Regions from separate parts of the Pseudomonas sp. DP-17 genome, predicted to be linked through region 3. Evidence: predicted binding sites of a transcription regulator. Region 3 holds the regulator's gene; each other region holds the start of a gene.
What was found. Region 3 encodes LexA, which represses DNA repair genes until DNA is damaged. Its sites were predicted from a motif close to CTGTNTNNNNANACAG; they were not measured.
Positions count from the first base shown of each region.

Region 1: the regulator LexA is predicted to act here: its motif matches at 1,706-1,721, upstream of recN (DNA repair protein RecN).
Region 2: the regulator LexA is predicted to act here: its motif matches at 7,356-7,371, upstream of imuA (translesion DNA synthesis-associated protein ImuA).

Region 1 covers NZ_JAKSXG010000013.1:66,573-76,813, reverse strand. The annotation lists gene recN (DNA repair protein RecN) at 6-1,682, opposite strand; gene grpE (nucleotide exchange factor GrpE) at 1,882-2,445, shown strand; gene dnaK (molecular chaperone DnaK) at 2,536-4,452, shown strand; gene dnaJ (molecular chaperone DnaJ) at 4,575-5,705, shown strand; gene dapB (4-hydroxy-tetrahydrodipicolinate reductase) at 5,764-6,570, shown strand; gene carA (glutamine-hydrolyzing carbamoyl-phosphate synthase small subunit) at 6,758-7,894, shown strand; gene leuE (leucine efflux protein LeuE) at 7,938-8,591, shown strand; gene carB (carbamoyl-phosphate synthase large subunit) at 8,611-10,241, shown strand, end outside.
Region 2 covers NZ_JAKSXG010000004.1:586,562-596,802, forward strand. The annotation lists gene lysA (diaminopimelate decarboxylase) at 1-176, opposite strand, end outside; gene MJ122_RS12000 (LysR family transcriptional regulator) at 256-1,191, opposite strand; gene MJ122_RS12005 (hypothetical protein) at 1,296-2,069, opposite strand; gene MJ122_RS12010 (error-prone DNA polymerase) at 2,134-5,229, opposite strand; gene MJ122_RS12015 (DNA polymerase Y family protein) at 5,226-6,635, opposite strand; gene imuA (translesion DNA synthesis-associated protein ImuA) at 6,643-7,257, opposite strand; gene MJ122_RS12025 (ATP-dependent DNA helicase) at 7,525-9,840, opposite strand; gene MJ122_RS12030 (VRR-NUC domain-containing protein) at 9,837-10,241, opposite strand, start outside.
Region 3 covers NZ_JAKSXG010000001.1:114,060-124,300, reverse strand. The annotation lists gene MJ122_RS00580 (hypothetical protein) at 1-163, opposite strand, end outside; gene fadB (fatty acid oxidation complex subunit alpha FadB) at 638-2,785, shown strand; gene fadA (acetyl-CoA C-acyltransferase FadA) at 2,816-3,991, shown strand; gene MJ122_RS00565 (DUF1653 domain-containing protein) at 4,114-4,377, shown strand; gene topA (type I DNA topoisomerase) at 4,470-7,076, shown strand; gene MJ122_RS00555 (DUF6586 family protein) at 7,144-7,665, shown strand; gene MJ122_RS00550 (hypothetical protein) at 7,773-8,012, shown strand; gene sulA (SOS-induced cell division inhibitor SulA) at 8,062-8,535, opposite strand; gene lexA (transcriptional repressor LexA) at 8,549-9,163, opposite strand; gene MJ122_RS00535 (TetR/AcrR family transcriptional regulator) at 9,415-10,131, shown strand; gene MJ122_RS00530 (L,D-transpeptidase) at 10,188-10,241, shown strand, end outside.

The sequences.
Region 1 (10,241 bases), on a different contig from region 3:
GAGTGTCAGCTTTGCACGGCGGAGTCGACCATCTTGCGCGCGTGGGCCAGGGATTCCTTGGTCAGGTCGACGCCGCCGAGCATGCGGGCGATTTCCTCGATACGCTCGGCTTTCTTCAGGTTGGCCACGGCGGTGCGGGTCTCGCTGGTGTCGCGGTCCTTGTGCACGAACAGGTGCTGATGCCCCTGGGCGGCGACCTGCGGCAGGTGGGTGACGGTCAGCACCTGGCCGCGATCGCCCAGGCGACGCAGCAACTGGCCGACCACTTCGGCGGTGGGGCCGCCGATACCGACGTCCACCTCGTCGAAGACCAGGGTAGGAATGCGCGAGGTCTGTGCGGTGATCACCTGGATCGCCAGACTGATACGTGACAATTCGCCGCCCGAGGCGACCTTGGCCAGGCCCTTCATCGGTTGGCCGGGGTTGGCGCTGACCAGGAATTCCAGGTGTTCCAGGCCGCTGACCTGCGGCTCGTCCGAGCTGCTCTGACGCAATTCGATGGCGAAGCGCCCGCCGGGCATGCCCAGGCGCTGCATTTCCACTTCAACGGCCTTGGCCAGCTTGGGCGCGGCTTCCTGGCGGATGCGGCTGAGCTCGTCGGCCTTCTCCTGATAGTGGCGGGCGTAGGCGGCCAGTTCGTCGCCCAGGCGCTCCACGGCTTCGTCGTCGGCGTTCAGCGCCTCCAGTTCGTCCAGCAGGCGCTGCTGCAGGTCCTGCAGTTCGTGGGGCTGTACGCGGTGCTTGCGCGCGAGGCTGTAGATGGCGTCCAGGCGCTCTTCCAGTTGTTGCAGGCGCATGGGGTCGGCATCGAAGTGATCGACGAAGCGGTTCAGCTCGCCGATGGCTTCCTCCACCTGGATCTGCGCACTGGAGAGCAGATTCACCGCTTCGCCCAATGCGGCTGGCTGGCTCTGGAAGGCGGTGAGGCGATTAAGGCTGGAGGTCAGCGCAGAAAGCACGTTGCCGGCATCGTTCTCGCTGCATAGCTCGACGACCTGACGGCAAGCCGCGATCAGGCTTCCCGCATTGCTCTGGGTCTTGTGTTCGGCTTCCAGCGTCTCCAGTTCGTTGTCACCCAGGCCTAGATTTTCCAGCTCCTCCAATTGGTAGCTGAGCAACTGGTGGCGGGCGCGCTGTTCGTCGCCATTGCGCGACAGGCGGTCCAGTTCCTGGCGGGTCTGCTTCCAGCGCTGCGCGGCGAGGTGCACCTGGCGCGCGAGGTCCTGACTGCCGGCGTATTCATCGAGCAGGCGGCGGTGGGTGTCGGCCTTGAGCAGCGACTGGTGTTCGTGCTGGCTGTGGATGTCGATCAGCAGCTCGCCCAGGTGCTTGAGGTCGCCCAGCGGGCAGGGTGTGCCGTTGATGTAGGCGCGGGAGCGACCTTCAGCGGTGATCACGCGGCGAAGGATGCACGGACCGTCCTGTTCCAGATCGCGCTCGGCGAGCCAGTCGCGAGCTTCGGCAATCGCGCTGACATCGAAGCTGGCGAGAATGTCGGCCTTGTCCGAGCCGGGGCGCACCACGCCGCTGTCGGCGCGGTCGCCCAGGGCAAGGCCGAGGGCATCGAGCATGATCGACTTGCCGGCACCCGTTTCGCCGGTGATCACGGTCATGCCGGCGGCGAGCTCGAGATCGAGGTGCTCGACGATGGCGTAGTTGTGCACAGACAAATGAACCAGCATGGATGGCGGCTCCGTAGGTAGGTCTGGTTATTTATACAGTATTTTTTGCCGCTGGCAATTCTCCTTCGTCGGCGGTGAGTGGTGTACTTGCAGTCCCGGCCCTTGAAGTCAAAAAAAGCCGCCCCATATACACGGCAGAGCCGCGGACCATTGGGTTCGCCTTGTTTTCAAAGGCTTATTTTCTTTTTAGGAGAGTGGCATGTCTGACGAACAACAGACTCAGGATTCCCAGTTCAACGAGCAGCCGGACACCGGCGCTGCCGGGGATCTGAACGCCCGCGTGCTGGAGTTGGAAGAACAGGTCGCCGCAGCGAAGGACCAGAGCCTGCGCGCTGTCGCCGAATTGCAGAACGTCCGCCGTCGTGCCGAGCAGGACGTGGAGAAAGCGCACAAGTTCGCCCTGGAGAAGTTCGCCGGCGACCTGCTGCCGATCGTCGATACCCTCGAGCGCGCGCTGGAGATGTCGAACCCGGAAGACGAAGCGATCAAGCCGATGCGCGAAGGCATCGAGCTGACGCTGAAGATGTTCCACGACACCCTCAAGCGCTACAGCCTCGAGCCGGTCGACCCGCACGGCGAGCCGTTCAACCCCGAACACCACCAGGCCATGGCCATGGAAGAGAGCATCCGTCTCGAGCCGGGCAGCGTGGTCAAGGTGTTCCAGAAGGGCTACCTGCTCAATGGTCGCCTGCTGCGCCCGGCCATGGTTGTGGTCAGCAAGGCACCGGAACAAACTCCGCCTTCGATCGACGAGAAGGCTTGAAATCCACCACCCGGTCCCCATCTGGGTAATCAACCGAGCCAAAGACCCGCAACAGGGTCAGCGCGGAATCTAATTTCTGGAGAGTGAAATATGGGCAAAATCATTGGTATCGACCTGGGGACCACCAACTCCTGTGTGTCCATCCTGGAGAACGGTAACGTCAAGGTCATCGAGAACGCCGAAGGCGCTCGTACCACCCCGTCGATCATCGGTTACGCCAACGACGGCGAAATCCTGGTCGGTCAGCCGGCCAAGCGCCAGGCCGTGACCAACCCGAAGAACACCCTGTACGCGGTGAAGCGCCTGATCGGCCGCCGTTTCGAAGAAGACGTCGTACAGAAAGACATCAAGATGGTGCCGTACGCCATCGTCAAGGCTGACAACGGCGACGCGTGGGTCGAGGCCAAGGGCCAGAAGATGGCTCCGCCGCAGGTCTCCGCCGAAGTCCTGAAGAAGATGAAGAAGACCGCCGAGGACTACCTGGGCGAGCCGGTCACCGAAGCGGTCATCACCGTTCCGGCCTACTTCAACGACAGCCAGCGTCAGGCCACCAAGGATGCCGGCCGCATCGCCGGTCTGGACGTCAAGCGCATCATCAACGAACCGACCGCGGCGGCGCTGGCCTACGGCCTGGACAAGGCCAAGGGCGACCACACCATCATCGTCTATGACCTGGGCGGCGGTACCTTCGACGTTTCGGTGATCGAAATCGCCGAAGTCGATGGCGAGCACCAGTTCGAAGTACTGGCCACCAACGGTGACACCTTCCTGGGTGGTGAAGACTTCGACCTGCGCCTGATCGACTACCTCGTCGAAGAGTTCAAGAAAGAGTCCGGCATGGACCTCAAGGGCGACCCGCTGGCCATGCAGCGCCTGAAGGAAGCTGCCGAGAAGGCCAAGATCGAGCTGTCCTCGACCCAGCAGACCGACGTCAACCTGCCTTACGTCACCGCTGACGCCTCCGGCCCGAAACACCTGAACGTCAAGGTGTCCCGCGCCAAGCTGGAATCCCTGGTGGAAGACCTGGTCAGCCGCACCATCGAGCCGTGCCGCGTTGCACTGAAGGACGCAGGCCTCGACGTCTCGAAGATCGACGAAGTGATCCTGGTCGGCGGCCAGACCCGCATGCCGCTGGTGCAGAAGACCGTTGCCGAGTTCTTCGGCAAGGAAGCGCGCAAGGACGTCAACCCGGACGAAGCCGTTGCCATGGGCGCTGCCATCCAGGGCGCCGTGCTCGCTGGCGACGTGAAGGACGTGCTGCTGCTCGACGTCACCCCGCTGACCCTGGGTATCGAAACCCTCGGTGGCGTGATGACCGCGCTGATCGACAAGAACACCACCATTCCGACCAAGAAGTCGCAGGTGTTCTCCACCGCCGATGACAACCAGGGCGCCGTGACCATTCACGTGCTGCAGGGCGAGCGCAAGCAGGCGGCGCAGAACAAGTCGCTGGGCAAGTTCGACCTGGCCGACATCCCGCCGGCTCCGCGCGGTGTGCCGCAGATCGAAGTGACCTTCGACATCGACGCCAACGGCATTCTGCACGTCGGCGCGAAAGACAAGGCCACTGGCAAGCAGCAGTCCATCGTGATCAAGGCCTCTTCGGGTCTGTCCGAGGACGAGATCCAGCAGATGGTCCGCGACGCCGAGGCGAATGCCGAGGAGGACCGCAAGTTCGAGGAGCTGGCTGCTGCCCGCAACCAGGGTGACGCGCTGGTCCACGCGACTCGCAAGATGGTTACCGAGGCTGGCGACAAGGCCACCGCCGAGGAGAAAGCCGCCATCGAGAAGGCGCTGGGCGAGCTGGAAGTTGCCGTGAAGGGCGACGACAAGGCCGAGATCGAAGCGAAGATGAATGCGCTGTCCCAGGCGTCCACTCCGCTGGCGCAGAAGATGTACGCCGAACAGCCGCAGCCGGGTGCTGCCGCGCAGGGCGAGGCCGCTGACGACAAGGCTGGCGACGATGTCGTCGACGCCGAGTTCGAAGAGGTCAAGGAGAACAAGTAAGCCGCGTGCTTGCTTCCGCTCCGGCGCACCGACCAGCGTGTCGGTGCGCATGAAACGTCACGCGGGGGCTTGCTCCCGCGTTGGCGTGTCTGGGGGAGAGGTTTTTAAGGTGCGAAGAATTTATGGCCAAACGTGATTTTTACGAGGTACTGGGTGTCGAGCGTGGCGCCAGCGAGGCGGACCTGAAGAAGGCCTATCGCCGGCTTGCCATGAAGTTCCACCCGGACCGCAATCCCGGCGACAAGGAGGCCGAGGACAAATTCAAGGAGGCCAACGAGGCGTATGAGGTCCTGTCCGACGCCAGCAAGCGTGCGGCCTATGACCAGTATGGCCATGCCGGCGTCGACCCGCAGATGGGCGGCGGTGGTGCGGGCTTCGGTGGTGCGAGCTTCTCGGACATCTTCGGTGATGTCTTCAGCGACTTCTTCGGCGGCGGTGGCGGCCGCGGCGGCTCCCGTGGCGGCCCGGCCCGCGGCGCGGACCTGCGCTATACCCTCGATCTCGATCTGGAAGATGCGGTTCGCGGCACCACCGTGACCATCCGCGTTCCGACTCTGGTCGGCTGCAAGACCTGCAGCGGCAGCGGCGCCAAGCCCGGCACCACGCCGGTCACCTGTACCACCTGCGGTGGTATCGGCCAGGTTCGCATGCAGCAGGGCTTCTTTTCGGTGCAGCAGACCTGCCCGCGTTGCCATGGCAGCGGCAAGATGATCACCGACCCCTGTGGCTCCTGCCACGGCCAGGGCCGTGTGGAGGAGCACAAGACCCTGTCGGTGAAGGTGCCGGCCGGTGTCGATACCGGTGACCGCATCCGCCTCACCGGCGAAGGCGAAGCCGGTGCCCATGGCGGCCCGGCGGGCGACCTGTACGTGGTGGTGAATGTGCGCGAGCACGACATCTTCCAGCGCGACGGCAAGCACCTGTACTGCGAAGTGCCGATCAGCTTTGCGGACGCCGCCCTGGGGGGCGAGCTGGAAGTGCCGACCCTGGATGGGCGGGTGAAGCTGAAGATCCCCGAGGGCACCCAGACCGGCAAGCTGTTCCGCCTGCGCGGCAAGGGTGTTGCCCCGGTGCGCGGTGGCGGTGCTGGCGACCTGATGTGCCGCGTCGTCGTCGAGACTCCGGTCAATCTGGACAAGCGTCAGCGCGAGCTGCTGGAGGAGTTCCGCAACACCCTGCAGGGCAACTCTTCTCACTCGCCAAAAGCCAGTGGCTGGTTCGAAGGCATGAAGCGCTTCTTCGACGATCTATGATGCAAGGCCCCGGCGGTGCGAATCGCCCGGGGCTTTTTTAGCTTTGGAGCTGTTTGATATGCGACGTATAGCCGTAATGGGCGCCGCCGGGCGCATGGGCAAGACTCTGATCGAGGCGGTCCAGCAGACCAATGGCAGCGCGGGCCTGACCGCCGCGGTCGATCGTCCGGACAGTACCCTGGTGGGTGCGGACGCCGGCGAGCTGGCGGGCCTGGGTCGTATCGGCGTGCCGCTGTCGGGGGACCTGTCCAGGGTGGTCGACGAGTTCGACGTGCTGATCGACTTCACCCACCCGACCGTGACCCTGAAGAATCTGGAAGTCTGCCGCAAGGCCGGCAAGGCCATGGTTATCGGCACCACCGGTTTCTCCGCGGCGGAGAAGGAGTTGCTGAATGAGGCGGCGAAGGACATCCCGATCGTCTTTGCGGCGAACTACAGCGTCGGCGTGAACCTCTGCCTGAAGCTGCTCGACACCGCCGCCCGCGTGCTGGGTGACGATGTGGATATCGAGATCCTCGAGGCCCACCACCGCCACAAGGTCGACGCGCCGTCCGGCACCGCGCTGCGCATGGGCGAAGTGGTCGCCAATGCGCTGGGCCGTGATCTGGAAAAGGTGGCCGTGTACGGCCGTGAAGGCCAGACCGGGGCTCGTCCGCGCGAGACCATCGGTTTTGCCACCGTGCGGGCAGGCGACGTGGTGGGCGATCACACCGTGCTGTTCGCTGCCGATGGCGAGCGCGTGGAGATCACTCACAAGGCATCGAGCCGAATGACCTTCGCCCGGGGTGCCGTGCGTGCCGCGCAATGGCTGGAAGGGCAGGCCAATGGCCTGTACGACATGCAGGACGTTCTGGGCCTTCGCTGAGCGGCATGGCCGTACGTCGTGCAAAAGGTGGACCATGATGTCGCATTTCTGTAAACTACAGCTTTAGTGTGTCCACTAAAAGTAGCGCAGCATGATCACATAAAAAGCGGGATGACTTCTTCTGATGTCATCCCGCTTTTTTACAATCTGCGCACGCCCAGCCAGGCTTGAACTACGGGAGGTCTTCTTGACTAAGCCAGCCATACTTGCACTTGCCGACGGCAGCGTTTTTCGCGGTGAAGCCATCGGCGCCGACGGCCAGACCGTCGGAGAGGTGGTGTTCAACACCGCCATGACCGGCTACCAGGAAATCCTCACCGATCCTTCCTACGCCCAACAGATCGTTACCCTGACCTACCCGCACATCGGCAACACCGGCACCACGCCGGAGGACGCCGAGTCGAACAAGGTCTGGGCCGCCGGCCTGATCATCCGTGACCTGCCGCTGCTGTCCAGCAGCTGGCGCGACAAGCAGTCCCTGCCGGACTACCTGAAAGCCAACGGCACAGTTGCCATCGCTGGCATCGATACCCGTCGCCTGACCCGCATCCTGCGCGAGAAGGGTTCGCAGAACGGCTGCATCCTGGCAGGCCCCGACGCCACCGAGGAAAAAGCCCTCGAACTGGCGCGCGGCTTCCCGGGCCTGAAAGGCATGGACCTGGCCAAGGTCGTTTCCTCCGGCGAGCGCTATGAGTGGCGCTCCAGCGTGTGGAACCTGGAAACCGACAGTCATCCGGAAATCGCCGCCGCCGACCTGCCGTACCACGTGGTCGCCTACGACTTCGGCGTGAAGCTGAACATCCTGCGCATGCTGGTCGCCCGCGGCTGCCGCTTGACCGTCGTGCCGGCGCAGACCCCGGCCAGCGAAGTGCTTGCCCTGAATCCGGACGGCATCTTCCTCTCCAACGGCCCTGGCGACCCTGAGCCGTGCGACTACGCCATCCAGGCCATCCGCGAGTTCCTCGACACCGAGACGCCGATCTTCGGCATCTGCCTGGGCCACCAACTGCTGGCCCTGGCTTCCGGCGCCAAGACCCTGAAGATGGGCCACGGCCACCACGGTGCCAACCACCCGGTGCAGGACCTTGATTCGGGCGTGGTGATGATCACCAGCCAGAACCACGGTTTCGCGGTCGACGAAGGCAGCATGCCGGCCAATCTGCGCGCGACCCACAAGTCGCTGTTCGACGGCACCCTGCAGGGAATCGAGCGCACCGACAAGGTGGCCTTCAGCTTCCAGGGGCACCCGGAAGCCAGCCCTGGTCCGCACGACGTGGCTCCGCTGTTCGACCGCTTCATCGCGGCGATGGCCGAGCGCCGCTGACGCCGGCCTGCTGCGAACCAGACGCAAGAGGTAGAAGAAGATGATGCCGACCCTGGGAATCACCGATCTCTGGACCTACGTCCTGGGTACGTTGTTCATCGTCCTGCTGCCGGGGCCGAACTCGCTGTTCGTCCTCGCCACCGCCGCCCAGCGCGGCGTGGCCTCGGGCTACCGGGCGGCGAGCGCGGTGTTCCTCGGCGATGCGATCCTGATGTTCCTGTCGGCGCTGGGGATCGCCTCGGTCCTCAAGGCCGAGCCGATGTTGTTCCTGGGCCTGAAGTACGTCGGTGCCGCTTACCTGTTCTATCTGGGTATCGGCATGCTCCGTGGCGGTTGGCAGAAACTGCGCCAGCCCCTCTCGGAAGCTGCGGCTCCGGCCAAGGAAGTCGACGTCAACCAGCCGTTCCGCAAGGCGCTGCTGCTGAGCCTGTCCAACCCCAAGGCGATCCTCTTCTTCGTTTCCTTCTTCATCCAGTTCGTCGACCCGGGATACGCCTACCCCGGCCTGTCGTTCCTGGTACTGGGCACGATCCTCGAGATCCTCAGCGCCCTGTACTTGAGTTTCCTGATTTTCTCCGGTGTGCGTCTGGCGGCCTGGTTCCGTCGGCGGCAACGGCTGGCTGCCGGCGCCTCGAGTGGTGTCGGCGCCCTGTTCGTCGGCTTTGGCGTGAAGCTGGCCAGCGCAACCCTATCCTGAATATTGCAACGAGAGTCCCATGCCCAAGCGTACAGACATCAAGAGCATCCTGATCCTCGGCGCCGGCCCGATCGTCATCGGCCAGGCCTGCGAGTTCGACTACTCCGGCGCACAGGCCTGCAAGGCCCTGAAGGAAGAAGGCTTCCGTGTCATCCTGGTGAACTCCAACCCGGCCACCATCATGACCGATCCGGCCATGGCCGACGCCACCTACATCGAGCCGATCAAGTGGCAGACCGTCGCCAAGATCATCGAGAAGGAGCGCCCTGACGCGCTGCTGCCGACCATGGGCGGCCAGACCGCTCTGAACTGCGCCCTGGACCTGGAGCGCCACGGCGTGCTCGAGCAGTTCGGCGTGGAAATGATCGGCGCCAACGCCGACACCATCGACAAGGCCGAAGACCGCTCTCGCTTCGACAAGGCCATGCGCGACATCGGCCTGGCCTGCCCGCGCTCGGGCATCGCCCACAGCATGGAAGAAGCCTACGGTGTGCTGGAGAAGGTCGGTTTCCCCTGCATCATCCGTCCGTCCTTCACCATGGGCGGCACCGGCGGCGGCATCGCCTACAACCGCGAAGAATTCGAAGAAATCTGCGCCCGTGGCCTGGACCTGTCGCCAACCAACGAGCTGCTGATCGACGAATCGCTGATCGGCTGGAAGGAATACGAGATGGAGGTTGTCCGCGACAAGAAGGACAACTGCATCATCGTCTGCGCCATCGAGAACTTCGACCCGATGGGCGTGCACACCGGTGACTCCATCACCGTGGCGCCGGCGCAGACCCTCACCGACAAGGAATACCAGATCATGCGCAACGCCTCGCTGGCGGTGCTGCGTGAAATCGGCGTGGAAACCGGTGGTTCCAACGTGCAGTTCGGCATCTGCCCGAACACCGGCCGCATGGTCGTGATCGAGATGAACCCGCGCGTATCGCGTTCCTCGGCGCTGGCTTCCAAGGCCACTGGCTTCCCGATCGCCAAGATCGCCGCCAAACTGGCCGTCGGCTACACCCTCGACGAACTGCAGAACGACATCACCGGCGGCCGCACCCCGGCGTCGTTCGAGCCGGCGATCGACTATGTCGTCACCAAGATCCCGCGTTTCGCCTTCGAGAAATTCCCGAAGGCCGACGCCCGCCTGACCACCCAGATGAAATCCGTGGGTGAAGTCATGGCCATCGGCCGCACCTTCCAGGAGTCCGTGCAGAAAGCCTTGCGCGGCCTGGAAGTCGGCGCCACCGGTTTCGATCCGAAGCTGGACCTGAACGATCCGGAAGCCGAGAGCATCCTCAAGCGCGAGCTGACCGTGCCCAATGCCGACCGCATCTGGTACGTCGCCGATGCCTTCCGTGCCGGCAAGAGCATCGCCGAAGTCTTCGACCTGACCCGAATCGACGAGTGGTTCCTGGTGCAGATCGAAGACCTGGTCAAGGACGAAGAGCGCGTGAAGACCCTGGGTCTGTCCGCCATCGACCGCGACCTGATGTACAAGCTCAAGCGCAAGGGCTTCTCCGACGCCCGCCTGGCCAAGCTGCTCGGCGTGACCGAGAAGAACCTGCGCAGCCATCGCCAGAAGCTCAAGGTGCTGCCGGTGTACAAGCGCGTGGACACCTGCGCCGCCGAATTCGCCACCGACACCGCCTACATGTA
Region 2 (10,241 bases), on a different contig from region 3:
TCGCGCATCAGGCGCAGGATGTGCAGGTTGGAGCAGGCCTTCTGGGCGAAGCGGATGATGTCGAAGCTCTTCAGGCGCTCGATCTGGCCGCGGATGGTGGCTGCGTCGTAGATCCACAGCGGGGTGCCGAATTGCAGGGCAAGCTGTTCGGCGCGGGGCAGGGCGAGGTAAGTCATGAATGGGCTCCGAAGATAGATGGCGCTAGTCTACCGGCCCTTTGCATGGCTGAATAATGCCGCTTGTTATCTGATCAATTCAATTTTGATATAGGGTGCAGCCCACGCCGGCGTCGCGCAGGTGTTGTACGAGTACGCCAGCTTCTGCCTGGAGTGCCGCCACGAAGCGCTCGCGCAGCGGTGTAGCGGGGCGATACAGCGGCTTCGCCACGCTCACCTGGAACGGCAGGGAGAAGGCCAGCGGCCGCAGCTGGATGCCCTGGCCCTGGAACATCAGCGCGGTGATCGGGTTGACCACGGCCAGGCCCAGGCCGGCGCGGACCATGCTGCACACCGAGACGGCGCTGTGGGTTTCCACCTGCATCTGCCGCTGTATGCCGGCGCCGAGGAATACGGCATCGATCAGGTGCCGGTAGCGGTCGCTGGTGGCCAGGCTGACGAATGGCAAGCCGGCGAAATCCGCGGCTTCCAGGCGCTCGCGGGCCAGCAGCGGATGGCCGTTAGGAAGGATGCACACCTCGTCCACCGCCAGCAGCGGCTGCAATTCGGTGCCGCGTGGGGCGTCGTCGCTCTCGATCAGGCCGATGTCGTGGTGCTGGGCGCTGAGCGCTTCCTCCAGGTGCGGCGATTCCAGCGCCGCCACCTCCAGGCTGATCGCCGGGTTCTCCCGGCTGAAGCGCTTGCAGGCTTCCGGCAGCAGCGCCTGGGACAGCGCCGGCAGGCAACCGATGGAGAACTTGCCTTCGGCGAACTGTCCCAGGCTCCCGGCGAAGGCGACGATGCGGTCCAGCCCGGTGAAGGAGCGCTCCACCTCCTCGAACAGCATCAACGCCCGCGCCGTCGGTGCCAACCGCCCGCGCTCGCGCAGGAACAGCTCGAAGCCGACCAATTGTTCCAGCCGCGCCAGCTCGCGGCTGACGGTGGGCTGGCTGGTGTGCAGGAACGCCGCCGCGCGGGTGACGCTGCCGGTGGTCATGACCGCGCGAAAGATTTCGATGTGGCGGAGGGTGATCATGGGGCTGGCCGACGGGGAGATAGCGGGAGGTTAAGGGGCGTGGGCGCGCTGGGCAAATTCCAATGCGCTGAGAGTCATTGTTCCACGCCATCCTACGTTGCGAATCAGCCTCCTGCGCGCTCACACCAGCCCAGGTTGGTCCTGGCGGCGCGGACTTGTCTCAGGTAACCGTCACAATCCGCCGGTGGCAGGTAACGATCACCGCTGTCGCAGATTGCCGTGTTGTCCTTTTCGGTGCCGCTGTATCGCCGGGCATCTTCCACCATCGTCTCCAGCGTGCTGCGGCAGGCCTTGCCTTGGCCGAGCTTGGCCTGGGTCAGGGCCAGGTCATTGCGGGTGGCCAGCTCATCGAGCCAGTGGAGGGTGGCCTTGCAGTCGCTCAGCACCGGGGCGAGCAGGCGTTCGGCGCCGGCGTAGTCCTTGCTGTCATAGAGTTTCTTGAAGCGATTGCGGGTCTGGCGCAGGGCATCGGTGCTGCAACCGGGGGCCGGCTTCAGATAGGTGCCGGCGAAGCCGGCGCGGGCGCCGCAATAGCTCCGACAGTTCTCAGTCAGATCGTTGCTGACTTCTATGCTGTTGTCCTGCAGCTTGAACTTCACGTTGCAGGTGCCTTCCTGCCAGTCTTCATGCAGGTTGGCTTCGCCGTTGCGAATGCTGCCGCCCAGCGAGCAGGAGTGGCCGTTGGCGCCCAGGGATTCGAGGCTGAAAGCCTGTTCGCCCTGCTTGGCCTTCTGAATGACCAGGGTGCCCCAGCCGCCCTTGGCCAGATATTCTCCGGCGGGCAGCGTGGTGTCGGCGGCCTGGACAGTGGATGTGAGTGCAGTGCAGGTGAGTGCAGCGAAAAACAGGCAGAGCAGCGAGCGTCCGTTCGATTTCATGGTTCCATCCAGGTTTACATGGCAGGGATGAATGATACCGCTGTGGGCCGGCTACTGTTTGGCCTCAATGGAAATCCCGACTCCGCACATCCAGCCCTTCCAGCAGATCACTCAGGTCCGTCAGCCGTCCGGCGATCACATGGCGCACGCCGTCCTTGGCTTCCAGGGTGCCGTCCACCTGCATCAGGCGGGCGCTGAGGAAGGGGCGGCGCTGGTGTTCGGCGAGGTCGCGCCAGACGATCACGTTGATCATGCCGAATTCGTCTTCCAGGGTGACGAAGGTGACGCCGCTGGCGGTGCCGGGACGCTGGCGGCCGACCACCAGGCCGGCGACGCGCACCGGACGGTCGGCTTCCAGCGTGGTCAGTTCCCGTGAGCTGCGGCAGCGGCGGGCCTTGAGGGCGCCGCGCAGCAGGGTCATGGGGTGCGGGCCGAGGGTGGTGCCGAGGGTCGCGTAGTCGGTGAGCAGGTCTTCGCCGCGGCTGGGCAGGGGCAGGCTGACCGGCGCTTCCTCGGTGACTTGCCTGGCGAACAGCGGCAGCTGTGGCTCGACCCCGGCAATCGCCCAGCGCGCCTTGTGCCGGTGGCCGGCGAGGCCGCGCAGGGCGCCGGCGTCGGCCAGTTGTTCGCGGGCGCGGTTGTCCAGGTGGGCGCGCAGGCAGAGGTCGGCGACGTCGGCGAAGGACCGTTGATTGCGCGCCTGGGCCACGGCATTGGCCACGTCCTCGCGCAGGCCGCGCACCATGCGCAGGCCGAGGCGGATCGCCGGCTGGCGTTCGGCGACGGGCTCCAGGGTGCAGTCCCAGTGGCTGTGGCGCACGTCCACCGGGCGGATCTCCAGGCCGTGGCGGCGAGCGTCCTGCAGGAGCTGGTCGGGGCTGTAGAAACCCATGGGCCAGCTGTTGATCAGGGCGCAGGTGAAGGCCGCCGGTTCGTGGCATTTCAGCCAGCAGCTGGCGTAGGTCAGCAGGGCGAAGCTGGCGGCGTGGGACTCGGGGAAGCCGTAGCTGCCGAAGCCCTTGATCTGCTCGAAGATGCGCGCGATGTATTCCTGCTTGTAGCCCTTGGCGGTCATGCGCTCGAACAGCCGCTGGCGGTGTGGCTCCAGCCCGCCGTGGCGCTTCCAGGCGGCCATGGAGCGGCGCAGGTGATCGGCCTCGCCGGGCGTGTACTCGGCGGCGATGATCGCCAGTTGCATCACCTGTTCCTGGAACAGCGGCACGCCGAGGGTGCGCTCGAACACCGGCTTGAGTTCCTCGGAGGGATAGTCGACTTCTTCCTCCTCGTTCCGCCGCCGCAGGTAGGGATGGACCATGTCGCCCTGGATCGGGCCGGGGCGGACGATGGCCACCTCGATCACCAGGTCATAGAAGGTCTTGGGTTTCAGGCGCGGCAGCATGGCCATCTGCGCGCGGGACTCGATCTGGAACACCCCCACGGTGTCGGCGCGGCTGATCATGGCGTAGGTCTTCGCGCATTCCTGCGGTAGTGAGGCCAGTGTGTAACGCTCCCCGCGATAGTGCTCGATCAGGTCGAAGCAGCGGCGCAGGGCGCTGAGCATGCCGAGGGCGAGCACGTCGACCTTGAGCAGGCCGACGGCGTCGAGGTCGTCCTTGTCCCATTGGATCAGGGTGCGCTCGGGCATCGCTGCGTTTTCCACCGGCACCAGGGTTTCCAGTGGCTGCTGGGAGATGACGAAGCCGCCGGGGTGCTGCGACAGGTGCCGGGGGAAGCCGACCAGTTGCCCGGTCAGGGCCAGCACGCGGCGCAGGATCGGGCTTTCCGGGTCGAAGCCGGCCTCTTTCAGGCGCTCGGGCGGCGGAGCCTCGCGGCTCCAGGCGCCGCAGCAGTCGGCCAGCGCGCCGACCTGGTCCGGCGGCAGGCCCAGCGCCTTGGCCACGTCGCGCACCGCGCCGGCGCCCCGGTAGGTACTGGCCACGGCGGTGAGGGCGGCGCGACTGCGGCCGTAGCGACCGAACACGTACTGGATGACTTCCTCACGACGGTCGTGCTCGAAGTCGACGTCGATGTCCGGCGGCTCGTTGCGCTCGCGGGAGATGAAGCGCTCGAACAGCAGGTGCACATGTTCGCGGGTCGGGTCCAGCTCGGTGATGCCCAGGGCGAAGCAGACCACCGAGTTCGCGGCTGAGCCGCGTCCCTGGCAGAGGATGCTCTGGCGGCGGGCGAAGGCGACGATGTCGTAGACCGTGAGGAAGTAGCTGTCGTACTTCAGCTCGGCGATCAGTGCCAGTTCATCTTCGACGCGTTTGCGAACGGCGGGGGTAGCACCGTTTTTCCAGCGCAGAAGGATGCCTTCCTCGGTCTTCTCCCGCAGCCAGGTGGTGGGCGTGTGGCCTTCGGGCACCAACTCGCGCGGGTACTGGTACTTCACATCCCTGCCCAGGTCGAAGGTGCAGCGCTCGGCAATCTTCAAGGTCTCCGCCAGCAGCTCGGCGGGGTAGATCGCCGCCAGCGCCTCCTTCGGTCGCAGATGCCGTTCGCCGTTGGGGTAGAGGTACTGCCCGGCCTCGTGCACCGGCAGGTGCTGGCGGATGGCAGTCATGCAGTCCTGCAGGGCGCGGCGGCCACGGATATGCATGTGCACGTCGCCGCAGGCCACGGCGGGAATCTCCAGGCGCGCGGCCTGCTCCTGCAGGCGTCGCAGCTTGCCGGCGTCGTCCGGGCCCTTGTGCAGTTCGATGCCCAGCCACAGGCGCTCAGGGAACAGACCGCGCAGCCAGAGGCCGTCGTCGTCCTGCGCGTTACGCGGCAGCCAGATCGCCAGCAGATGCTCCAGGTTGCCGTCGAAGTCCGCGCGCACCAGTCGATAGCTGCCTTTCTCGGCGCGGCGGCGGGCGTGGGTGAGCAGGCGGCAGAGGTTTTCGTAGCCGGTGAGGTTTTCCGCCAGCAGCACCAGTTTCGGGCCTTGCTCGATGCTCAATTCGCTGCCGGTGATCAGCGGGATTTTCGTCTCCTTCGAGGCCTGCCAGGCGCGGACGATACCGGCCAGGCTGCATTCGTCGGTGATCGCAAGCGCCCGGTAGCCGAGCTTCTTCGCCCGCTCGAACAGCTCGGCGGCGCTGGAGGCGCCGCGCTGGAAGCTGAAGTTGGACAGGCAGTGCAGCTCGGCGTAGCCGATGCCTTCGACCGGCGCGCTCATGCGAACCAGCCGTGCAGCAGCAGGGGACCGTCGTCGCCCACCGGGCGGAACGCCCAGGCTCGCTGGCCGCTGCGGGTGCGCACCTGATAGTAGTCGCGGCGGATGTCCTCGCCGTCCCACCAGCCGGATTCGATGCGCTCGGGGCCGGCCAGCAGGGGCGGGGCGAATTCGCGCAGCGGCTGGGGTTCGGCCAGCAGCCAGCCGGGGCGCGGGGCCATGGTGACGGGCTGCAGCGGGGTGGAGCAGTCTTGCCAGGCGCGCTCCGGGCGATGGTCGGCGCGGCCACCGAGGCTGTGCACGGCATCGTCGCCCAGCCGTGCGCGCAGTCGTTCGCGCAGCTGTTCCCAGGGCAGCGACTGTTGCGGGCGGTCGTCGAACAGTTCGCGGTGCTGCGGGACGAAGGCCGGCAGGTCGTCGGCCAGCAACCGCACGCTGTGCACCGGGGCGCGCAGTTGCAGTTGCTCCAGGCGGCCACGGGTCAGCTCGAAGAGCATCGTTGCCTCGCGCTCGGCGCTGAGCAGGCCGACCGGCATCTGCGTGTCGCTGCCTTCGTGGTGTTCCAGGTAGAGGACGAAACGCTGCACGCCGCTGTCGCGCCCGGCGAGGAAGGCGGCGAGGTCGCCGGTGAGGCGGCGCAGCGGGAACAGCAGCGCCTGGGTGGATTCCACGTCGAAGTTCAGCTCGATGCGCGACTCGAAGGTATCTGGCGGCCGGTAGAACTCCAGGGCCAGCGGGCGCTGGCCGAGCAGGGTGTCGACCTGCCGCAGCACCTGCGGCGGAAAGCGCCGGGCCAGGCTCTCACGCGGCAGGGCGAGCAGCTGCTGCAGGCTGCGCAGGCCCATGCGGCCCAGGGAAGTGGCGGCGTCGCGCTCAAGGCCCAGGCGCTCCAGCGGCATCCTGCCCAGGTACTGGCGCAACTGCTCGTTGTCGTGGATCGCCAGGCCGTCGTGGCCGTTGGCGAGGATGCGTGCGGCGGCCGGGTTGGGTGCGGCGGTGATGCGGTGGCGGAAGCCCAGCCCGTTCAACTCCTCGCGCAGGCGAGCCTCGAAGCGCGGCCAGGGGCCGAACAGTTGCAGGCTGGACTGCACCTCCAGCAGCAGCGCGCGCGGGTAGTGCTGGCTGACTTGCGAGCTGAAGCCGTAGGCCCAGGCGGCCAGCAGGTCCTGCCAGCGTTGCACGTCGCGCAGGTCGTATTCGGCGGTGGCAAATTCGCGGCTCAGCGCCTGGGCGGCGGTGAGCGACTGGCCGGGCTTGAGCCCCAGCGCCCGCGCGGCCGGGTTCACCGCCTGCAGCACGCGGCGCTGGGGCGGCCCGGCGAGCAGCGCCAGGGCGGCATCCGGCTCGGAACGGCCGCGCAACACGCCGTCCATCGCCAGTTGTGGCAGGAGAATGCAGGCCCAGAGCATGGCGGCCTCAGTGCCAGGGCAGCGGGATGGGCCGCGCCGGCGCCAGGCCGCCCCGGCACTTGAGCACGCGCAGCTGGGCCGGGTTGGCGTCCAGCGCCAGGCGCAGCGCAGCGGGCGATGGGTTGAGCGCTTCGCGCTGAGAACGGTAGGCGATGGCCAGGGTCTGCCCGGTTTCAGCCGCCACCTGCAGGCGGCGCAGGGCGCGGTCGTCGGCCTGCTGCGGCCAGCACAGCACGGCGCCGCAGCTGCCCGAACGCAGGCACTGCTCGGCGGCCCAGAGCGCATCGCGGCCGGTCGCCCGGACGATGGCGAGCTGCTCCAGCGCCACGCCGGCGGCCTGCCAGGCGGCCGGGTAGGGGATATGGGGCGGTGCGACCAGCACGATGCGCTCGCCTGCCGCGCTGAGTCGCGCCAGGGTCGGCCAGACCAGTTGCAGTTCACCGGTACCCTCGGCGGCCAGGAGAATTTCGCTGAGCGCCGCTTCCGGCCAGCCGCCAGTGGGCAGTGCAGCATCCAGCGCCGCATGGCCAGTGGGCTGCTGGCTGGGCGGCAGGCCCTGGGGCTGGCCTTTCCAGACCTGGCGCTGGTGGAACAGGGTATCGAGGGCGACCACGCTGCCCATCACGGCCTCCCGGCCGGCGAGCGGCGACGGTCATGCGCCCGGCGGGAGGGCCGGGGAAGGGATATGGGGAGGATGAACATGGGGTTGCTCGGAAATAACTGTATGGATATACAGTTTATCCGGTAGTAAGGTGCCGTCAATGGCGGTTGGTCTGACGGCCATTCGGACGCATCGGGGCGTCATCCGTTGGAGCAGGCATGCCCGCGACCAGAGCGCACCAGCATCACGGCGGAACACGAACGTACGGGGGCCAGCCAATGCGATGGGTTACAACAGCAGATACCCTTGCGGCGCTTTGAACCGCGGCGGGTCGGCGACGAACTTCAGCCGCTGCGTCTTCCACCAGCTGGGCAGCAACCGCCTCACCGCCGGCTGGTTGAAGCGGTCGTCCAGCAGGTAGATCACCCCCGAATCCGTCGTCGTGCGGATTACCCGGCCCGCCGCCTGGACGACTTTCTGCAAACCGGGGAACAGGTAGGTGTAGTCGTAGCCGTCGCCGAACATCGCCTGCATGCGCTGCTTGATTTCCTCGTTGACCTCGTTCACCTGCGGCAGCCCCAGCGTGGCGATGAAAGCGCCGATCAGGCGGTCGCCCGGCAGGTCGATGCCCTCGCCGAACGCACCGCCGAGCACGGCGAAGCCGATGCCCTGCGAGTGCGGGGTGAAGCGGTCGAGGAAGGCCTGGCGCTCCAGTTCGTTCATGCTGCGCGATTGCACCCAGCGCGGAATGTCCGGGTGTTCGGCGGCAAAACGCTCCAGTGCCTGTTGCAGGTAGGCGTAGCTGCTGAAGAAGGCCAGGTAATTGCCAGGGCGGGCGCGGAACTGCCGGGCCATCAGGGTGCTGATCGGCGTGAGGCTGGCCTCGCGGTGCTGGTAGCGGGTGGACAGGTTGCTCAGCGCATGGACTTCCAATTGCTCGGCGTGGAACGGCGATTCCACTTCGCGCCAGGTGGTGTCTTCCGGCAGGCCGAGCAGGTCCGCATAGTAATTGGCCGGGTTCAGCGTGGCGGAGAACAGCGTGGTGCTGTGGGCCGCCTCGAAGCGTTCGGCGAGGAAGGGCGCCGGCACCACGTTGCGCAGGCACAGGGTGGACAGCGTGCGCTGGCCGCTGCCGTCGTGGCGGGTGATGTCGAACAGCGAGTGCGGCCCGTAGGCTTCGGCCAGCCGGCAGAACAGCATGGCGTCGAGGTAGAAGCGCAGCAACTCGGCCTCGTTGCCGGTGGGCTGGTCGGTAAGGTGGTCGGTGATGGCGCTGACGGCTTTCTGCAGTGCGGCGATGAACAGGTCCGGCACCGTCGGGTAGATCTGGTAATCGACCTCCTGGTCGCGGTGCATCTGGTTCCAGTGCCGGCCGACGCGCTCCAGTACGCCTTTCAGGCCGGCCGGGGCGACCTTGCGCAGGGCATTGAACTCGGACTGGTCCAGCTCGGCGCTGTACATGCCGCGGCCGCGCTCGATGAGGTTGTGCGCCTCGTCCACCAGCAGCGTCACCTTCCAGTCATTGAGTACCGTCAGGCCGTAGAGCAGGGCGGTCATGTCGAAGTAGTAGTTGTAGTCGCCCACCACCACGTCGGCCCAGCGGCACAGTTCCTGGCTCAGGTAATAGGGGCAGACCTGGTGCTCCAGCGCGACCGCGCGCAGGTTTTCCTGGGTCAGCCAGCGGCGCTTGAGCGCGGCCTCGCGGGCGGCGGGCAGGCGGTCGTAAAAGCCCTTGGCCAGCGGGCAGGATTCGCCGTGGCAGGACTTGTCCGGATGCTCGCAGGCCTTGTCGCGCGCGACGTGTTCGAGTACGCGCAGGGGCTGCGCAGCGTCCTGCTGGCGCAGGGTCGACAGGGCGTCCAGGGCCAGGCGGCGACCAGGAGTCTTGGCGGTGAGGAAGAACAGCCGGTCGAGCTGCTGCCCGGGAAATGCCTTGAGCTGCGGGAATAGCGTGCCGAGGGTCTTGCCGATACCGGTGGTGGCCTGCGCCATCAGCGTCTGGCCGTCGCGGGCGGCGCGGTAGACCGACTCGGCGAGCATGCGCTGGCCCTGGCGGAAGTCGGCGTAAGGGAAGCGCAGCGCCTCCAGGCCCCGGTCGCGCTCGATGCGATGGGCGCTTTCCTGCTCGGCCCACTGCACGAAGCGCTGGCATTGCAGCTCGAAGAAGGCGCGCAGGTCGTCGGCGGCGAAGCGCTCGCGGAACTCGGTTTCCTTCTGGGTGATGACGTTGAAGTAGACGACGGCCAGATCGATGGCGTCGATTTCCAGCGTCTGGCACAGCAGCCAGCCGTACACCTTGACCTGCGCCCAGTGCAGCAGACGGTGGTTCTGCGGAATGCGCGCGACGTCGCCGCGGTGGGTCTTGATCTCTTCCAGCAGGTTGGCACCCGGGTCGTAACCGTCGGCGCGGCCGCTGACCACCAGGCCCGGAAACTCTCCGCGCAAGGGCAGCTCGGCGATGTAGCCCAGCCCGCGCCGCGACACCACTGTGGCATGCCCGGCCATGCCTTCCTGCGCCGTGGGCGCGGGGGTGAAGCGCAGGTCGAGGTCACCCTCCTTGGCGGTGAACTCGCACAGCGCGCGCACCGCGATGGCGTAGCTCATGCGAGCTCTTCCACGGTTTCGCGCCAGCGCACATAACAGACTTCCACCGGCATGCCGTGCTCGGCGCAGAAGGCCAGCCAGCGCTTCTGGTTATCCTGCAGGCGGTCGCCGGGGCCCTTCACCTCGATCATCCGGTAGCGTGCCTCGGCGGGCCAGAACTGGATCAGGTCGGGCATGCCGGCGCGGTTGGCCTTCGGGTCCGCCAGCAGGCGCTCGAACCACAGCTTCAGGTGCGCCGCCGGCAGGCAGTGCAGGGCTTGTTCCAGCAGATTCTCGTCCAGCAGCTCCCAGTGCACGAAGGGCGAGAGGATGCCGGACTTGGCGATGTAGGTTTCGCGGATTGCCGACAGGTAGGCGCCACTGTCCAGCAACGCCAGGCGTGCGCCGAAGGCTTGTGCGCG
Region 3 (10,241 bases):
CCTCCATCGCGTTGAACATGAAGAAGTCGCCGAGGCTGCGCTGGGCGGCGAGGCGTGTCTGGTGGACGTTGAGCAGGTCGCTGGCGGCGTCGGCGGCAGCGAGGAAGGGCAGGGCGGTGAGCGCGAGCGCGGACAGCAGGCGCGCGAGCGGGCGGCTGGACATCGTTCCAACTCCTTGGAGCCATGGGCTTCTTGTTGTTTTGTATTGCACAGGTTCCAGGCGTCTGCCGGTGTTGGCAGGAGGCAGATCGCCATTGCGCCCGACTCTAGCGCGGGCCATGGGGTTTGAACAGAGGGATTCAGGACGGCGGTGCCAGGTGACAATTGTCACGATAGGCGCGGTGAATAGGGCATCAGGGCTGCGCTGAATGCTCCGGGCCAGACGCCCCGGCCGCTTTGCGACTGTTACGTCTCGCCGATTGACAAGCATTGGCTTTTGCTAGAAGGTGGGCGCACCCAAATCAAACGGGCGTATGAATCGATCGTTTGCCACGTGCGAAGGATCCAACATAACGCCCCGGCTATCGCGTCGGCGGGTGTGCCGCAAGCTTTGGGACTAACCTCGGCACTGCCGAACGGTCCCGATACACGGTGTCCGACGTGTGATTTCAAGCTTCCCTAGCGTGGAGATCAGTTGATGATTTACCAAGGTAAAGCCATCACGGTTAAGGCTCTTGAGAGCGGCATCGTCGAACTGAATTTCGACCTCAAGGGCGAGTCCGTCAACAAGTTCAACCGACTCACCCTGAATGAACTGCGCCAAGCAGTCGATACCATCAAGGCCGATGCGTCCGTCAAGGGCGTGATCGTGACCAGCGGCAAGGGCGTGTTCATCGTCGGCGCCGACATCACCGAGTTCGTCGACAACTTCAAGCTGCCTGACGAAGAGCTGCTGGCCGGCAACCTCGAAGCCAACAAGATCTTCAGCGACTTCGAAGACCTGAACGTTCCGACCGTCGCCGCGATCAACGGCATCGCCCTGGGCGGTGGTCTGGAAATGTGCCTGGCTGCCGACTTCCGTGTCATGAGCGCCACCGCCAAGGTCGGCCTGCCGGAAGTGAAACTGGGCATCTACCCGGGCTTCGGCGGCACCGTGCGCCTGCCGCGTATCATCGGCTGCGACAACGCAGTCGAGTGGATCGCCTCGGGCAAGGAAAACAAGGCTGAAGATGCGCTGAAAGTCGGCGCCGTCGACGCCGTCGTGGCTCCGGAACAGCTGCAAGCTGCCGCCCTGGACCTGGTCAAGCGCGCCATTGCCGGCGAGCTGGACCACAAGGCCCGTCGTCAGCCGAAACTGGAAAAGCTCAAGCTCAATGCCATCGAGCAGATGATGGCCTTCGAAACCGCCAAGGGCTTCGTCGCAGGCCAGGCCGGCCCGAACTACCCGGCCCCGGTCGAAGCGATCAAGTCGATCCAGAAAGCCGCCAACTTCGGTCGTGACAAGGCGCTGGAAATCGAAGCCCAGGGCTTCGTGAAACTGGCCAAGACCTCGGTTGCACAGAGCCTGATCGGCCTGTTCCTGAACGACCAGGACCTGAAGAAGAAGGCCAAGCAGTACGACGAGATCGCCAAGGATGTGAAACTGGCGGCCGTACTGGGCGCCGGCATCATGGGTGGCGGCATCGCCTACCAGTCCGCCTCCAAGGGCACTCCGATCCTGATGAAGGATATCCGCGAAGAGGGTATCCAGATGGGTCTGAACGAAGCCGCGAAGCTGCTGGGCAAGCGCGTCGAAAAAGGCCGCATGACCCCGGCCAAGATGGCCGAGGCGCTGAACGCCATTCGCCCGACCATGTCCTACGGCGACTTCGGCAACGTCGACATCGTCGTCGAAGCCGTGGTCGAGAACCCGAAGGTCAAGCAGATCGTTCTGGCCGAAGTTGAGGGCGTGGTGAAGGAAGATGCGATCCTCGCGTCCAACACCTCCACCATTTCCATCAGCCTGCTGGCCAAGGCCCTGAAGCGTCCGCAGAACTTCGTCGGCATGCACTTCTTCAACCCGGTGCACATGATGCCGCTGGTGGAAGTCATCCGTGGCGAGAAGTCCAGCGAAGAAGCCGTCGCCACCACCGTGGCCTACGCCAAGAAGATGGGCAAGAACCCCATCGTGGTGAATGACTGCCCCGGCTTCCTGGTCAACCGCGTGCTGTTCCCGTACTTCGGCGGCTTCTCCAAGCTGCTGGGCTTCGGTGTGGACTTCGTACGCATCGACAAGATCATGGAGAAGTTCGGCTGGCCCATGGGCCCGGCCTACCTGTCCGACGTGGTCGGCATCGACACCGGCCACCATGGCCGCGACGTGATGGCTGAAGGCTTCCCGGACCGCATGGCCGTGGAAGGCAAGACTGCCGTCGACGTGATGTACGACGCCAACCGCCTGGGCCAGAAGAACGGCAAGGGCTTCTACGCCTACGAGACCGACAAGCGCGGCAAGCCGAAGAAAGTCACCGATCCGCAGGCTTATGAGCTGCTGAAGTCCATCGTCACCGAGCAGCGCGAGCTGACCGACGAGGACATCATCAACTACATGATGATCCCGCTGTGCCTGGAAACCGTGCGCTGCCTGGAAGACGGCATCGTCGAGACCGCTGCCGAGGCCGACATGGGCCTGATCTACGGTATCGGCTTCCCTCCCTTCCGTGGCGGTGCCCTGCGTTACATCGACTCCATCGGTGTGGCCGAATTCGTCGCCCTGGCCGACAAGTACGCCGACCTGGGTGCGCTGTACCACCCGACCGCGAAGCTGCGTGAAATGGCCAAGAACGGCCAGAAGTTCTTCGGTTGAGTGCGCAACGAATAGAGCGAGAGTGAATTTATGAGCCTGAATCCGAGAGACGCCGTCATTGTCGACTTCGGCCGCACCCCGATGGGCCGTTCGAAGGGTGGCATGCACCGCAACACCCGCGCGGAGACCATGTCCGCGCACCTGATCAGCAAAGTCCTGGAGCGCAACCCGAAGATCGACCCGGCGGAAGTCGAGGACGTAATCTGGGGCTGCGTGAACCAGACCCTGGAGCAGGGCTGGAACATCGCGCGCATGGCGTCGCTGATGACCCAGATCCCGCACACCAGTGCCGGCCAGACCGTCAGCCGTCTGTGCGGCTCGTCCATGAGCGCCCTGCACACTGCCGTGCAGGCAATCCAGACCGGCAATGGCGACGTCTTCGTCATCGGCGGCGTGGAGCACATGGGCCACGTCGGCATGATGCACGGCGTCGATCCGAACCCGCACCTGTCGCTGTACGCCGCCAAGGCGTCCGGCATGATGGGCCTGACCGCCGAAATGCTGGGCAAGATGCATGGCATCACCCGCGAGGCGCAGGACAAGTTCGGCGTGCGTTCGCACCAGCTGGCCTGGAAAGCCACCCAGGAAGGCAAGTTCAAAGACGAAATCATCCCGATGGAAGGCTATGACGAAAATGGCTTCCTGAAGGTGTTCGACTTCGACGAAACCATCCGCCCGGACACCACCCTGGAAAGCCTCGCTGCCCTGAAGCCGGCGTTCAACCCGAAAGGCGGCACCGTGACTGCGGGTACTTCCTCGCAGATCACCGACGGCGCTTCGTGCATGATCGTCATGAGCGCCCAGCGCGCCCAGGACCTCGGCGTGCAGCCGATGGCCGTGGTCCGCGCCATGGCCGTGGCGGGCGTTGATCCGGCGATCATGGGCTACGGCCCGGTTCCGTCGACCAACAAGGCGCTCAAGCGTGCCGGCCTGACCATCAACGACATCGACTTCTTCGAGCTCAACGAAGCCTTCGCCGCACAGGCCCTGCCGGTGCTGAAGGACCTCAAGATCCTCGACAAGATGGAAGAGAAGGTCAACCTGCACGGCGGCGCCATCGCCCTGGGTCACCCGTTCGGCTGCTCCGGTGCGCGTATCTCCGGCACCCTGCTGAACGTGATGAAGCAGAACGGCGGTACCCTGGGCGTGTCCACCATGTGCGTGGGCCTCGGCCAGGGCATCACCACCGTCTTCGAACGCGTCTAAGCTTTCGTCGATGGGAGAGCCGGGGCCTTGTGCCCCGGCTTTCGTTTTTGTCGGGTGGGGATTGCCCGACGACCTTGCAATGAGCACAATCGCCGCCTTTTGGCCGGCCGAGGGGAACCGACATGCGCTTGCAGCCCGGACTGTATCGACACTACAAGGGACAGCAGTACCGCGTGCTCGGCGTCGCCCGGCATTCGGAGAGCGAGGAAGAGGTGGTGATCTACCAGGCGCTGTATGGTGAATTCGGCCTCTGGGTACGCCCGCTGAGCATGTTCACCGAAGCGGTGGAAGTGAACGGCGAACGGCTTCCGCGCTTCGCCCTGGTGAGCGCCGAAGACGATCCGCTGGGTCTTGCAACCGGCCCGTCCGGCGAAACCCAAGCTTGACCTTGGCGCGACCGCCACTATATATAGCGGTGCCGCTCCTAGCTCCTCCCTCCTTATAAATTCATCTTTTCGACGCAGGAATCTTCCGATCCATGGGTAAATCGCTGGTCATCGTGGAATCACCGGCCAAGGCCAAGACCATCAACAAGTACCTGGGCAACCAGTACGTGGTGAAGTCGAGCATCGGCCACATCCGCGACCTGCCCACCAGTGGCTCGTCCGCGTCGAAGGAGCCTGCGGCGAAAGCGCGCAAGACGGCTTCCGAAGCGCCGGCCCTGTCGCCCAAGGAGAAGGCCAAGCGCCAGCTCGTCACCCGCATGGGCGTCGACCCGGAGCATGGCTGGAAAGCCAAGTACGAGATCCTGCCCGGCAAGGAAAAGGTGATCGAGGAACTGCGCCGCCTGGCCAAGGATGCCGACACCATCTATCTCGCAACCGACTTGGACCGCGAAGGGGAGGCCATTGCCTGGCACCTGCGCGAGGCCATCGGCGGCGACGACTCGCGCTACAAGCGCGTGGTCTTCAACGAAATCACCAAGAAGGCCATCCAGGAGGCCTTCTCCCAGCCCGGCGAGCTGGATATCAACCGCGTGAATGCCCAGCAGGCGCGCCGCTTCCTCGACCGCGTGGTGGGCTACATGGTCTCGCCGCTGCTGTGGGCCAAGATCGCCCGCGGCCTGTCCGCCGGTCGCGTGCAGTCGGTGGCGGTGAAGCTGGTGGTCGAGCGTGAGCGCGAAATCCGTGCCTTTGTCCCGGAAGAGTACTGGGAAGTCCATGCCGATCTCGGCACGCCGAAAAACGACAAGGTCCGCTTCGAAGTGGTGCGCGAGAAGGGCGAAGCCTTCAAGCCGCTGAATGAGGCCCAGGCCACTGCTGCCCTGGAGAAGCTCAAGGCCTCCAGCTACAGCATCGCCAAGCGCGAAGACAAGCCGACTTCCAGCAAGCCTTCGGCGCCGTTCATCACTTCCACCCTGCAGCAGGCTGCGAGCAACCGCCTGGGCTTCGGGGTGAAGAAGACCATGATGATGGCCCAGCGTCTCTATGAGGCCGGCTACATCACCTATATGCGTACCGACTCGACCAACCTGTCGGCCGATGCCATCGACATGGTGCGCGGCTTCATCGACAGCGAGTTCGGCAAGAAGTACCTGCCGGCCAAGCCGAACTTCTACTCCAGCAAGGAGGGCGCCCAGGAAGCGCACGAAGCGATTCGTCCTTCCGACGTCAACCTGCGTCCGACCCAGCTGTCGGGCATGGAGCGCGACGCCGAGCGCCTGTACGACCTGATCTGGCGCCAGTTCGTGGCCTGCCAGATGCCGCCGGCCGAATACCTGTCCACCACTGTCAGTGCCGCTGCCGGTGACTTCGAGCTGCGCGCCAAGGGCCGCATCCTCAAGTTCGACGGCTATACCAAGGTGCTGCCGCAGCAGAGCAAGCCGGGCGAGGACGACGTTCTGCCGGAAATGAACCAGGGCGATGCGATGAAGCTGCTCAAGCTCGACCCGAGCCAGCACTTCACCAAGCCGCCGGCGCGTTTCTCCGAAGCCAGCCTGGTCAAGGAACTGGAGAAGCGCGGCATCGGCCGACCGTCCACCTACGCGGCGATCATCTCCACCATCCAGGAGCGCGGCTACGTCACCACCCACAACCGCCGCTTCTACGCGGAGAAGATGGGCGACATCGTCACTGACCGCCTTAACGAGAGCTTCTCCAACCTGATGGACTACGGCTTCACTGCCGGCATGGAAGAGAACCTCGATGACGTGGCCCAGGGCGAGCGCGACTGGAAAAACGTGCTGGACGAGTTCTACGGCGACTTCCGCAAGAAACTCGACCTGGCCGAAGCCTCCAACGATGGCATGCGCGCCAACCAGCCGACCCTGACCGACATCCCCTGCCGCGAGTGCGGCCGGCCGATGATGATCCGTACTGCCTCCACCGGCGTATTCCTCGGCTGCTCGGGCTACAGCCTGCCGCCGAAAGAGCGCTGCAAGGCGACCGTGAACCTGATTCCGGGCGACGAGATCGCCGCGGATGACGAGGGCGAATCCGAATCCCGCGTACTGCGTGGCAAGCACCGCTGCCCGATCTGCAGCACCGCGATGGACGCCTACCTGGTCGACGAAAAACGCAAGCTGCACATCTGTGGCAACAACCCGGACTGCGCTGGCTACGAGATCGAAGAGGGCCAGTATCGCATCAAGGGCTACGAAGGCCCCAGCCTGGAATGCGACAAGTGCGGCAGTGAAATGCAGCTCAAGACCGGCCGCTTCGGCAAGTTCTTCGGCTGCACCAACCCGACCTGCAAGAACACCCGCAAGCTGCTGAAGAACGGCGAGCCCGCGCCGCCGAAGATGGACGCCATCCGCATGCCGGAACTCAAATGCGAGAAGGTGGACGACATCTACGTACTGCGTGATGGCGCTTCCGGTCTGTTCCTGGCCGCCAGCCAGTTCCCGAAGAACCGCGAGACCCGCGCTCCGCTGGTGGCCGAGCTGCTGCCGCACAAGGAAGAGCTGGATCCGAAGTACCACTTCCTGCTGTCCGCTCCGGCGAAAGACCCGGATGGCCGCCCGGCGGTGATCCGCTTCAGCCGCAAGACCAAGGAGCAGTACGTGCAGTCCGAAGTCGACGGCAAGCCCACCGGCTGGCGTGCGTTCTTCGACGGCGGCAAGTGGAAGGTCGAAGACAAGCGCTGATGGAAGGCGCGCCCCGCCAAGGCGGGGCGTGCTTATACTGCCGAAGTCGACTGCAGAGGGCCCGGTCATGGCGAACGAACTCTATACCCGCACCAACCAGAAGCTGTTCTTCGCCGGCCTTGCTCTGGAAGCCTGGCGCAACGCTGAAACCACGCGTGCGATGAATGCCCAGGCGCGCATCCAGGCCGAGCGCGAAGCGGCGCTGTTCCATCTCTACGGAGCGGTGCTGGGCGTGGCTCATGAGATCGCCGGTTACTACCGCCTGCCCCAGGCCGGTGCGCCGCGCGTCGATATGCTGCTCAATGCCGAGGTGCTGGCTGCGGCTCCCAGCCCGGAGCTGGCGGAGATGGTCGAGCTGGCGCAATCGCCGGAGGCCTGGTTGGGGCGCCTGCTGGCGGCCTATGCCGCGCTGTTCCAACCGCCGACCGAGCCGAAGAAAGCCAAGGTCGATCCGACCCAGCCGCTGATCCAGGCGGTGAATGTCGATGACGAGGCGCCGGTCGAACTGGGCAATGATGAGCTGGAAGCCTGGCGTAAAGCCCTGAAGGATCTGGTGCTGCGTTTCCGCGCTTCGCTCACCGAGCTCTGATTCGCTCATCACACTGCGCCGGCCTTCCGGTCGGTCCATGCAAGCTTTGGCTAGGGTGTAGCGGATGTGGCTGTTACACTACGCGTTCTGCTGTGGAGAACGTCGCTATGCCAACCTCATTTCTGGAAATTGTCGAGCTGCCTGACGGGCGTATCGTGCTGCGTCGTGCGGACGAGGAGGAGGCACTGGTAACCCTGGAGTTTTCCGCCGATGCCAAGGGGTTCCTGCAGGGGCAGCACATCGAGATCGCCAAGGCAATGTTCAATGTCGGTGTACAGATGGCCGGTCGTCTTGCAGAAGGCGGCGACATGAGCATGGACGAAGAAGGTCCGCGCGTCCTGCACTGAGTTCTGCTGTTTCGCTTCGCCGCGCTCGCGGCGAAGCTCCTCGATCAGATCATCCCAGACGAATATTCAGGCTCTGCGCCTGGCCGGCAATGGCGGCGCGGGATAGCTGCGTGCGCGCATTCGGGCTGAGGTTCAGCCAGCTCACTACGGTGTGGCTGTTGCCCAGGCGAAGCGCCTCGCAGGCCAGGGCCTGGGCGGATGCCTGATCGCGGGCGGGCAGCAGCAGGATGCCCTGGCGGTTCAGGCCGGCCTTGCGCAGCCAGTCCGGAGTCAGGCTGGCTGGCGGGGCGATCAGTGTCAGCCAGCGCGAGTCGCTTTCCTCGCTCAGCTCGCGGAGCATCGGCGCCAGCAACATCAGGCACTGGCCGGGGAGGCCGCTCAGGGCGATCTCGCTGAATGCGCTTTCGTCGGCGACGGGCTCTTCTTCCATCAGCTCCGGGAGCAGGGGAGCAGTACCGCTTGCCCAGAGTGCTTCCTGGAACAGCGGGAGTTGCGGCAGGTTCTGCGGCTGCGGGTACTGCATGGATGTCTCCTGTTCAGCGGCGGATCACGCCGACGCTCAAGCCTTCGATGACCAGTTCCTGTTCCTTGAGATCGACCTCGATGGGGGCGAACTCCGGGTTTTCGGCGAGCAGCCAGACCTTGCTGCCTTCGCGCTTGAAGCGCTTCACCGTTACCTCTTCACCCAGGCGGGCAACGACGATCTGGCCATTGCGCGCCTCACGGGTGACATGTACGGCGAGCAGGTCACCGTCCATGATGCCGACATCCTTCATGCTCTGGCCGCGTACGCGCAGCAGGTAGTCGGCCGGCGGGTTGAAGAAGGTGGGGTTGATCCGGCAGGTGTCGTCGACGTTCTGTTCGGCGAGGATCGGCGCGCCGGCGGCGACGCGGCCGATGATCGGCAGTTCGTCGTCATTGGCGGCGGCCTTGGGCTCGAAGCCGGGAATGCGTATGCCGCGGGAGGCGCCCGGGGTCATCTCGATGGCGCCTTTGCGGGCGAGGGCTTTCAGGTGCTCCTCGGCGGCATTGGGCGACTTGAAGCCGAGTTCCTGGGCGATTTCAGCGCGGGTAGGCGGGTAGCCGTTCGCTTCCAGGCAGCGTTTGATGAAGGCAAGGATCTCGGCTTGGCGCGGCGTGAGCTTCAGCATGTCCATACTCTGGCTTTTTATACAGTGCCTGGAATTATATACAGTGATGGCCGGCTGGCAATGCTTTTATTGGTCGCGGCTGTCGCTGGAACGTTCGCGCATGTAACCTTTTGATCTTGGCAGGCGTCTTGCTATACAGAAGGTGTCTCGTCGCATTGCCATGATATTGGTAACAATCCATCGCACTTTGCTTGACAATACAAGACGCTGAAACGTATGTTTCAAACAAGTGTTTGTCAGGCGGAGTAGCCATGGCCCAGTCGGAAACCGTCGAACGCATCCTGGATGCTGCGGAACAGCTGTTCGCGGAGAAAGGCTTCGCCGAAACCTCCCTGCGTCTGATCACCAGCAAGGCGGGGGTGAACCTCGCGGCGGTGAACTATCACTTCGGCTCGAAGAAGGCGCTGATCCAGGCGGTCTTCTCGCGCTTCCTCGGTCCGTTCTGCGCCAGTCTCGAAAAGGAACTGGATCGCCGCCAGGCCAAGCCCGATGCGCCGCGCGCAACCCTCGAAGAGCTGCTGGAGCTGCTCGTGGTCCAGGCCATGGCGGTGAAGCCGCGCAGCGGCAACGACCTGTCCATCTTCATGCGCTTGCTGGGCCTGGCGTTCAGTCAGAGCCAGGGGCACCTGCGCAAATACCTCGAAGAGGTCTACGGCAAGGTATTCCGCCGCTACATGCTGCTGGTCCATGAATCCGCGCCGCGCCTGCCGCCGCTGGAGCTGTTCTGGCGCGTGCACTTCATGCTGGGTACTGCGGTGTTCAGCATGTCCGGCATCAAGGCGCTGCGCGCCATGGCCGAGAACGATTTCGGGGTGAACACTTCCATCGAGCAGGTGATGCGCCTGATGGTGCCGTTCCTCGCCGCCGGCATGCGTGCCGACAGCGGCGTCAACGATCCTTCGCTGGCCGGCGCTCAGCTCAAGCCGCGTAGTAAGTCGAGTACTTCCCAGGCTCCCGCCAAGGTCTGATCCTGGCCCGGCTTCGTGCTGGGCTGCATCGGCTCGATCGGCTACAGTAGCCGGCCATGGCTGATCTCGATCTTCTCCATATCTCCCTCGCTGACCAGATGCTCTACGGC